Roseivirga sp. BDSF3-8: one gene and its partner. The protein of the gene in region 2 interacts with the protein of the main gene of each other region in a pairwise test. Links are inferred from orthologs where the notes say so. Each region holds a gene or a part of one and is shown on either strand. Other genes may lie near its edges.

Region 1 (4,191 bases), 290 kb from region 2 along the record:
TCGTCAATCATATAGGATACATCCACTGAATACTGGGGAATTTTGTCACGGCTAATGGTAAAAGGCAGGAGGTGGTCCTTACCTTTCCTCTTTACGCCTACCAGCACTTCGGAGCCTTTTGGACCACGCAGCAGGGTAATGATGTCGGCGGTGCTGAGCCCGGCACCGGCTATTGTATCATCCTCCACGGTTACGATCTTGTCTCCGGGCAGTATACCGACCTTCTCTGAAGGGCCACCGGGCAGTGTGGCTACGACAAAAATGGTATCTTCTACCAGGTTAAACTCTATGCCGATTCCTTCAAACTCGCCTTCGAGCTGGCTTTTGGTAAGTTCAAGGTCTTCTGCGTTGATGTAAACGCTGTGAGGATCGAGCTTTTCCAGCACGCTGTTAATAGCGGCCTCTACTAATTCATCTGACTCAGTCTCATCAACGTAGTCACGCTCAATAGCCGTGAGCACCTGCCTGAGCTTCATATAATTATTGGTGTTGCCGCCACCGGGAACGGCTGTATCCGCAAAATTGGACCCTATGATAATGCCTACACATATTGCCAGCGCTATGATGACGGGCAGTTTAATGTATAAGCTGCTTGAATTTTTTCCCACTGAAGAATGTATTTTTCATGTAGAAAACACGAATGGACTTTTCTGTTTTCTTACTAACCTAATCGCTAAAAAGGTGCTTTGGGTTTCATTTATCCAAAATGAGGCACTATTTAGCGAAAAAACTGTTCATTTACCAGACCCTGATTAAGACTGAAAGGGTATATAAGAAATATCGGGGCTTTACCTTCGTTGCTGTAAAGGAAACAGCGATGTTCGATAATTATCGTTATCTTTGAGTAAAAACCGGTTAATGTGCTGTGAGAATCAATGACAGGAAAATACATGATCTGGTAGGCGAAAACCACGTATACGCAGCGGTTCTCTACTATCTAGGCATCGGCTTTTACGATTATTCGGAAAAGACGCTGGGCCAGGTATGTGAGGAGAAAGGGCTGGACGCTGAGGCTGTGGTGAGCAGGCTGGAGTCTGTTGGTGATCGCAGGGATAATGAGGACCTGTCATTATTTACGTACCCTGCGGATCTGATCGTAGCTTACCTTAAGCACACTCATTACCTGTTCATTAAAGAGAAACTACCTTATCTTTCCACTCTCATAGAGCGCCTGCCGGAAAAGGGTCAGCTTTTTGAAGATCTCAAATTCATCTTCCCATTATTCGTAGAGGACTTTATCCATCATATTTATGAAGAGGAAGATACGCTCTTCTCTTATGTGTTGATGCTTCAGGATGCGGTAGACGGCAACGTTACGCCTGGAAAGCTTTTCCAGAAGATGGAGGACTTTTCCATACAGGCTTTTGCGATAGCTCATGATGTGCATGATGATGAGATGAGTGGTATCCGGAAGATTACGGGCAACTATTCTACTGAGAACACATCAGACATATTATTAAAGGTGCTATACGCGGAACTAAGTGACTTTGAGAAAGAACTGATCACACACGCCCGTGTAGAAAATGAAATACTGTTCCCTAAAGCGCTTATGCTTGAAAAAGAGGTAAAGCGTCGCTGGGACAATCTTACCCGACTGAATTAGCAAAGACCTTTTATGGGCAGAATTCTCGCCATTGATTATGGCAGTAAACGTGTAGGACTGGCTGTTACTGATCCGCTCAAGATCATTGCCTCGCCCCTGGAGACGGTTCACTCAAAAGATATAATCGCGTACCTGTTACAGTATGACAGCAGGGAGGACGTGGAGGCGATCGTGGTAGGCATGCCCATAAATACTGACGGAAGCCCTACTAACGCCACTGCTATGGTGGAGAATTTTGTTAAACACCTGAAAAAGAAGTTTCCCGGAAAACCGATCCACCTGGAAGACGAAAGGTATACTTCTAAAATGGCGCTGGATGCAATGATAGCAGGAGGCATGAAGAAGAAGGACCGCCGGGAGAAGGGAAATATTGATAAAGTGAGCGCAACTATTATTTTGCAATCTTTTCTGGAAAGTAGAGGAATATGATCTATCCTATCGTACTGTACGGCGACCCTGTGCTGAGAAAAAAAGGGGAAAACCTGGAGAAGGACGAAATCGATGTAAAACAACTGGCTGAAGACATGTTTGAAACCATGTACCAGGCCAATGGTGTAGGGCTGGCAGCTCCCCAGATAGGCAAAAGCATTCGCATGTTTGTGGTGGACGGTGACCCTATGGAGGAGCCGGAGACTGAGCAGTTCAAGCGGGTATTTATTAATCCTGAGATACTGGAAGAGGAGGGCGATGAATGGGGCTTTGACGAAGGCTGCCTGAGTATTCCGGGCGTGCGGGAAGAGGTGTTTCGCACGGAGCGCATCCGCATCCGCTATTTTGATGAGAACTGGGAGGAGCATGAGGAGACGCTTGAGGGTGTGGCGGCACGAATCGTGCAGCATGAGTATGACCATATAGAGGGGGTGCTATTTACTGACCACCTAGCTCCATTGAAAAAGCGCCTGCTTAAAAGTAAGCTAACTAATATAAGCAAGGGTAAGGTAGACGCAGAATACCGCGTGAGAGTACCCCAGGCAAAACGATAATAAAAGAGGCGGGCAGGCAATTACAAAAGCCTGCCCGCTTTGTTTTCCCTTCATTTTTTTTTTACAAAACCCGACCAAGCTGCATGAACTCACCCGACCTGAAAAGTAAACTTCCCGATATAGGTACTAGCATTTTTTCTGTCATGTCTGCCATGGCGCAGAAGCATGAGGCGATCAACCTGAGCCAGGGCTTTCCCGACTTTGAGGTAAGCCCAGAACTGATAGACCGGGTGGCCCACTACATGAAAACGGGCCACAATCAGTACGCTCCCATGCCGGGAGTGCCTGCCTTACTGGATGCTATTTCGCAAAAGATCAGTGTGTATCTCAGTGTAGCCACTAATCCTTCAGAGGAAATAACGGTGACAGCGGGAGCCACGGAAGCATTGTATGCGGCCATCAGTGCCTTTGTGAGGCCGGGAGACGAGGTCATCGTGCTGGAACCGGCGTATGACAGCTACGGGCCTGCGATAAGGCTGCAGGGGGGCAGGCCGGTGTATGTATCTCTCAGGTCGGATACGTTCCGGCCGGACTGGGAGGCGATAGAACGGGCATGTACGGACAGGACGGCTATGATGGTGATCAACACGCCCCACAATCCTACGGGGAGCGTGTGGGAACCGGAAGACATCCTGCGGCTGGAAAAGCTGGCTGAGAGACATAACCTGATCATACTGAGCGACGAGGTATACGAGCACATTGTGTTTGATGGCAAAAAGCAGGTAAGCGTACTAAACTCTCCTTCTCTGCGCGCACGAAGCGTAGCGGTGTTCAGCTTCGGGAAAACGTTCCATGCCACTGGCTGGAAGGTGGGCTATGCGGTGGCCCCTCCTGCCCTGACGCGTGAGTTGCGGAAGATGCACCAGTACCTTACGTTTGCCGTGAACCGGCCAGTGCAGCATGCCCTTGCTGACTACCTGCAGGAGCCTGCAAACTACATGCATGTAAGCGACATGTACGAGGAGAAACGAAATTACTTTGCAGAGAAGATGAAGGCTACCAGCTTTAAGCCCATGCCCTGTCAGGGAACTTACTTTGCGGTATACAGCTACGAGGGGCTTTCTGACAAGCCTGAGCGAGAGATGGCCGAGTGGCTTACTAAGGAAATAGGGGTGGCGACTATTCCTCTCAGCCCGTTTTTTCATGACAACAAGAACAGCCATATGCTTCGCTTTTGCTTTGCCAAAACGGAGCAGACCCTGGCACAAGCAGCAGAAAGACTATGCAGGATCTGAAAATAAGCCTTATTCAAACGCCTCTGCACTGGCATAATACGGAGGCCAACCTGAACACGCTGGAGGAAAAAATCTGGCAGATAGAGGACAAGGCGGACCTCATCATCTTACCGGAGATGTTCAACAGCGGCTTTACCATGAAGGCGGAAGAAGTGGCAGAGGTAATGAACCTCACCAGCTTTCGCTGGATGAAGCAGATGGCTGCTCAGTCCGGGGCGGTGGTGACAGGCTCTGTAGTGATCCGGGATGGGGAAGGTTTTTTTAACCGCCTGATATGGATGCGGCCTGACGGAAGCTTCGAAACGTATGATAAGCGCCACCTGTTCCGTATGGCGGATGAGCACCACACGTATACGGCAGGGAAGAAGCG
Region 2 (4,173 bases):
AGTTATCAAAAAGCAGCTCTATATATTTTGACCGGCTCATGACATTGCCATACATGTCGGCCAGGGAATGGATTTTCAGGCGGTAGGCTGTTTCTTGCTGTAAAGTCTGACAATAAACCAGGACAACGGTCTGAGGGTCAGGTAAAATTATCCGGCAGGGTAACGTCTCATCATCCATTTGATAGAAGCGGGCAATGGACGCAACTATAGGGTCCAGCGGTTCACTGAAACTGAGCCTAACTGTATCGGGACTGGTCCATTCATAGCTATCGAGCGTGGGCGGCCGCGTATCCCAAATAAGGTCAGCGGAAGGGGTGATGAGTGCATTGCTCTCTTCATCTACCATTCCACTGATGAATAACTCATACGGTTCATCACGTACTGGTACAGGGGAAAAAATCAGCCGGACTTCAGAGGGAAAGTCCGGCTCTGGCAGTACCATAAAGGGGGCTGCATCATACTTGGATAGAAAGTAATTTTCTGGGGACAGGGCATTGGCAGGAAGTGTATGATAGCGCACCCGCACGATTCCCGGTTCTTCGGTAAAGGCGGTATCTACTGCTGGCTGATAGATTATCGATTCGGAAAAAGCAGCGAGGTTGCCTGCCCTGTCCGGTATTTGGCTGGCAGATAGCAAACAGCTTTCCCCGGGTATAAATGGACGGTCATTTTGTAAGATGACCTGTTCTGGGTAGCGGGGATCCCACTTTATCGCATTTGAAACAATGCCACAATCATAAAGGAAACTGGCCTGACTGAGAAGGAGTGTGCCGTCAAGGGCTTCATTGAATAAAAGCCTTACCTGGTCTGTAGCCACAATGTCGAGGGTGGTTAACAAAGGGGGTGTATTATCCAGCAATGCCGTAAAGCGGATATCTTCAGCAATATTTCCCTCACAGTCCATCAGCCCTGAGAGTGAAAAGCTGTAAGAAAGGTCATAGTGAGGGGTGGAGAAGACCTGCAAAATAAGAACCTGACCATCTGTCTCTGGTAAAACAGAGAGTCCCGGATCGGTATTTACCGTTAATTGACTAATGTCTAGCTCCTCGGAAAAGACAAGAGTGAGGCTATGGGGCACCAGCCATTCGTGGCTAAGCAGTACGGGGGGCGAAAGGTCCGGAGTAGCTTCCAGGATACTATTAGCCGCACCAGGAGTGGCCCCGTTAGCTGAAACGGAAGAGGCCCAGTTCTCCTCATTACTACAAATCAGGGTCGGATTAATCCTTTCGAGTGACCACCCTCCTCGGTCTTTGCCGCTATCATGCCAGTCCGGTGAGTAGCTGACAGCATCAATAACATGCCCGTCGGCAGCAAGCAGGTATACTTCTTCTCCACTATTACTAAGGCTGTTCCATGAAGATAGGCCGAGCACAGAGGCATAGGGCATATAGTCGCTCTCGTAACTTTGAGGGCAAATGATGAGATAGCCTCCGGGCTCAAGGGTAAAGGGGGGCAATGTCTTACCGCTAAGGGAACAGTCCACACCACTAAAAGGGAGGTCCCCGGTATTAAACAGCTCTACAAACTCTGCGCCTGAAGCTGTGGGAAACACCTGATTCTCCGGCTGAATGGAACTTTTGGGATAGGGGTCAGCGTATATTTCATTGATAATTATCTGCTGGCCTGAAGCCGGCAAACTATAGCATATACCTAAAAGCAGGATCAGGCATATTCGAGGGCAATAACTGGCTAACATGGGCGCGAAACTAGCACCAACTTTCAATATTTGAATAAATTATGTAGGTAATTGAATGTGATTATTCCTTGGCAAATCCTTTAGCTCAGGCCTGATGGCTATGGATCAGCCTTTTAGGTGGCCTGAATTTTTTCAGGTCTTTAATTAATAATGTAACTTTGACACCATTCAATTAGGTACATATGAAAATAGCAATTGTAGGTGCTACCGGACTCGTAGGTAGTGAAATATTGAAAGTGATCGAGGAGCGTAACCTCGAATTTGACACGCTTATTCCTGTGGCTTCTGCCCGGTCTGTGGGTAAAGAGATAAGCTTTAAAGGGAACACCTATGTGATAAGGAGCATGGAAGAAGCGGTAGCTCTCAAACCGGATGTTGCTATTTTCTCTGCCGGTGGTTCCACCAGCCTGGAGTGGGCGCCAAAATTTGAAGAGGCGGGAACGATCGTGATAGATAACTCTTCTGCCTGGCGCATGAGCCCCCGGCATAAACTCATCGTGCCGGAGATTAATGCTACAACGCTTCGTATCGATGACCGTATTATCGCAAACCCTAACTGCTCAACGATACAAATGGTACTGGCACTGAATCCTTTGCGAGAGGCCTATGGCATCAAAAGGGTGGTGGTGAGCACTTACCAGTCAGTAACGGGTACGGGCAAAGCGGCGGTGGACCAATTGAAGCGTGAGCGTGAAGGGGTAGATGGTGAAATGGTGTATCCTCATAAGATTGACATGAATGTCCTCCCTCACATTGATGTATTTATGGATAATGGCTACACAAAGGAAGAAATGAAGATGGTCAATGAAACGAAGAAAATCTTCGGTGACGATGCTATCTCTGTGACGGCTACTGCGGTACGCCTTCCTGTAGTGGGTGGCCACTCTGAAAGCATCAATGTGGAATTCCATAAGGAATTTGACCTGGAAGAGGTACGTAAACTGCTGGCGGCGGCACAGGGCGTCGTGCTGCAGGATGATGTAGCTAATAATGAGTATCCTATGCCTATAAACGCCCATGGAAGGGATGAAGTGTTTGTTGGCAGGCTGAGAAGGGACGAGTCACAGCCGAAAACCCTGAATATGTGGGTAGTAGCGGACAACCTCAGAAAAGGAGCTGCAACGAATGCTGTACAGATAGCAGAGTACCTGAAGGAGCACAATCTGGTGTATTGACAGAGCTAGCGAATAAGGAGGTACAGGACTGGCTGGGTGCGCATGAAAATGAGCAGGTAACTTCTCTTCTTCTAAAGGGGAGCCCCTTCCCCGGAATCGATGCCAGAGTACTTGCCTCGCAGATAGAAGGACGGCAGAAAGCGAAAAAAAAACTACCGCAGTGGTACGAGGGGCGCCGGGGCCTCTTATGGCCGGCGCGGATCAGCCTTGAACAATGTAGCTCTGAGGCAACTGCCTTATATAAAGCCTCTTTGGTAAAGGGGCAGCGAATGGCTGACCTTACCGGGGGGATGGGGGTCGATGTCTTTTATATGGGCCATTCGTTTTCTGAAAGCCACTATGTGGAGGAGCAGTCAGCCCTCTTTGATATAACCCGACATAACCTTACTGCGCTAGGGGCTACGACCGCATGCCACCGCGGCGATGGCATGGCGTGGCTGAAGGATCAGGCTACCCCCTTTGATTTGCTCTACCTTGACCCTGCCCGCCGTGATGAGCATAAACAAAAAGTAATTCGCCTACAGGATTATAGCCCCGATATTACGGCTTACCTTCCCATGCTACGTGAAAAATCTGATGCACTTCTTATCAAGGTTTCTCCTATGGCTGACCTGAGTGAATTACAGCGCCAGATAGACCTGCCGATAATTTTTCACGTGGTGGCTGTAGATAATGAATGCAAGGAGATCCTGCTTTTAATAGGAAATAGCTCTGCGACCGGAGGTGTAGTGACTGTGAATATAGCCGGTGGGGCTGAGCAGATAGAAACTTTCGCCCTTGCGGAAGAGGCGAATACCACATTTTCTTTGGGGCTACCAGAATCTTACTTGTATGAGCCTAATGCAGCGATAATGAAGGCTGGCGTGTTCAGGGCGACTGCAAACCGGTATGGCCTTCAAAAGCTGCATGAAAACAGCCACCTTTATACTTCAGGGAAGCTTATAGCGGATTTCCCAGGCAGGACGTTTAAGATCAATGAGGTTGTAAGCCCTACTTATAAGGCTCTGAAGGGTGTGCTTCCCGATCTGAGGGGCAACTTGTCGACACGTAATTTCCCCATGCGGGTAGAGGCGTTAAAAAAGAAGCTCCGGTTAAATGACGGCCCGGATGTTTTCCTGTTTGCCACAACTCTTGTTAATGGGCAAAAAGCGCTCCTGATTACAGAGAAAGCGTAAACCGTAGCACATAGGCAATGGCGGTAAGAAGTATGGCGGCTCCTCCATAAATCTGCAAGACCCGTATGCGGTTTTGGTAATCCAAAAACCACAATACCCACCATGGCCTGACGAGGCCGGCAAAAAG

What was found. Proteins that work in one complex are often made in the same cells at the same time.
Region 1: the proteins of AB9P05_RS07780 (region 2) and def interact in binary tests that used the Escherichia coli proteins (3 or more experiments, as listed by UniProt). The link is inferred for Roseivirga sp. BDSF3-8 from one-to-one orthologs.

The regions. Positions count from the first base shown.
Region 1 is NZ_JBGNFV010000001.1:1,636,535-1,640,725, forward strand. The notes cover bases 958-3,807. They hold def (peptide deformylase), read left to right. Parts: upstream 958-2,028; coding sequence 2,029-2,586; downstream 2,587-3,807. Other genes in these bases: AB9P05_RS06510 (iron-sulfur cluster repair di-iron protein), read left to right, coding at 958-1,603; ruvX (Holliday junction resolvase RuvX), read left to right, coding at 1,616-2,032; AB9P05_RS06525 (methionine aminotransferase), read left to right, coding at 2,670-3,807. Outside these bases: AB9P05_RS06505 (S41 family peptidase), read right to left, coding at 1-608; more of AB9P05_RS06510, read left to right, coding at 866-957; more of AB9P05_RS06525, read left to right, coding at 3,808-3,821; AB9P05_RS06530 (amidohydrolase), read left to right, coding at 3,809-4,191. UniProt on the Escherichia coli protein: Removes the formyl group from the N-terminal Met of newly synthesized proteins. Requires at least a dipeptide for an efficient rate of reaction. N-terminal L-methionine is a prerequisite for activity but the enzyme has broad specificity at other positions.
Region 2 is NZ_JBGNFV010000001.1:1,924,817-1,928,989, forward strand. The notes cover bases 1,043-3,874. They hold AB9P05_RS07780 (aspartate-semialdehyde dehydrogenase), read left to right. Parts: upstream 1,043-1,878; coding sequence 1,879-2,871; downstream 2,872-3,874. Other genes in these bases: AB9P05_RS07775 (lamin tail domain-containing protein), read right to left, coding at 1,043-1,696; AB9P05_RS07785 (SAM-dependent methyltransferase), read left to right, coding at 2,868-3,874. In the rest of the region: more of AB9P05_RS07775, read right to left, coding at 1-1,042; more of AB9P05_RS07785, read left to right, coding at 3,875-4,046; AB9P05_RS07790 (hypothetical protein), read right to left, coding at 4,030-4,173.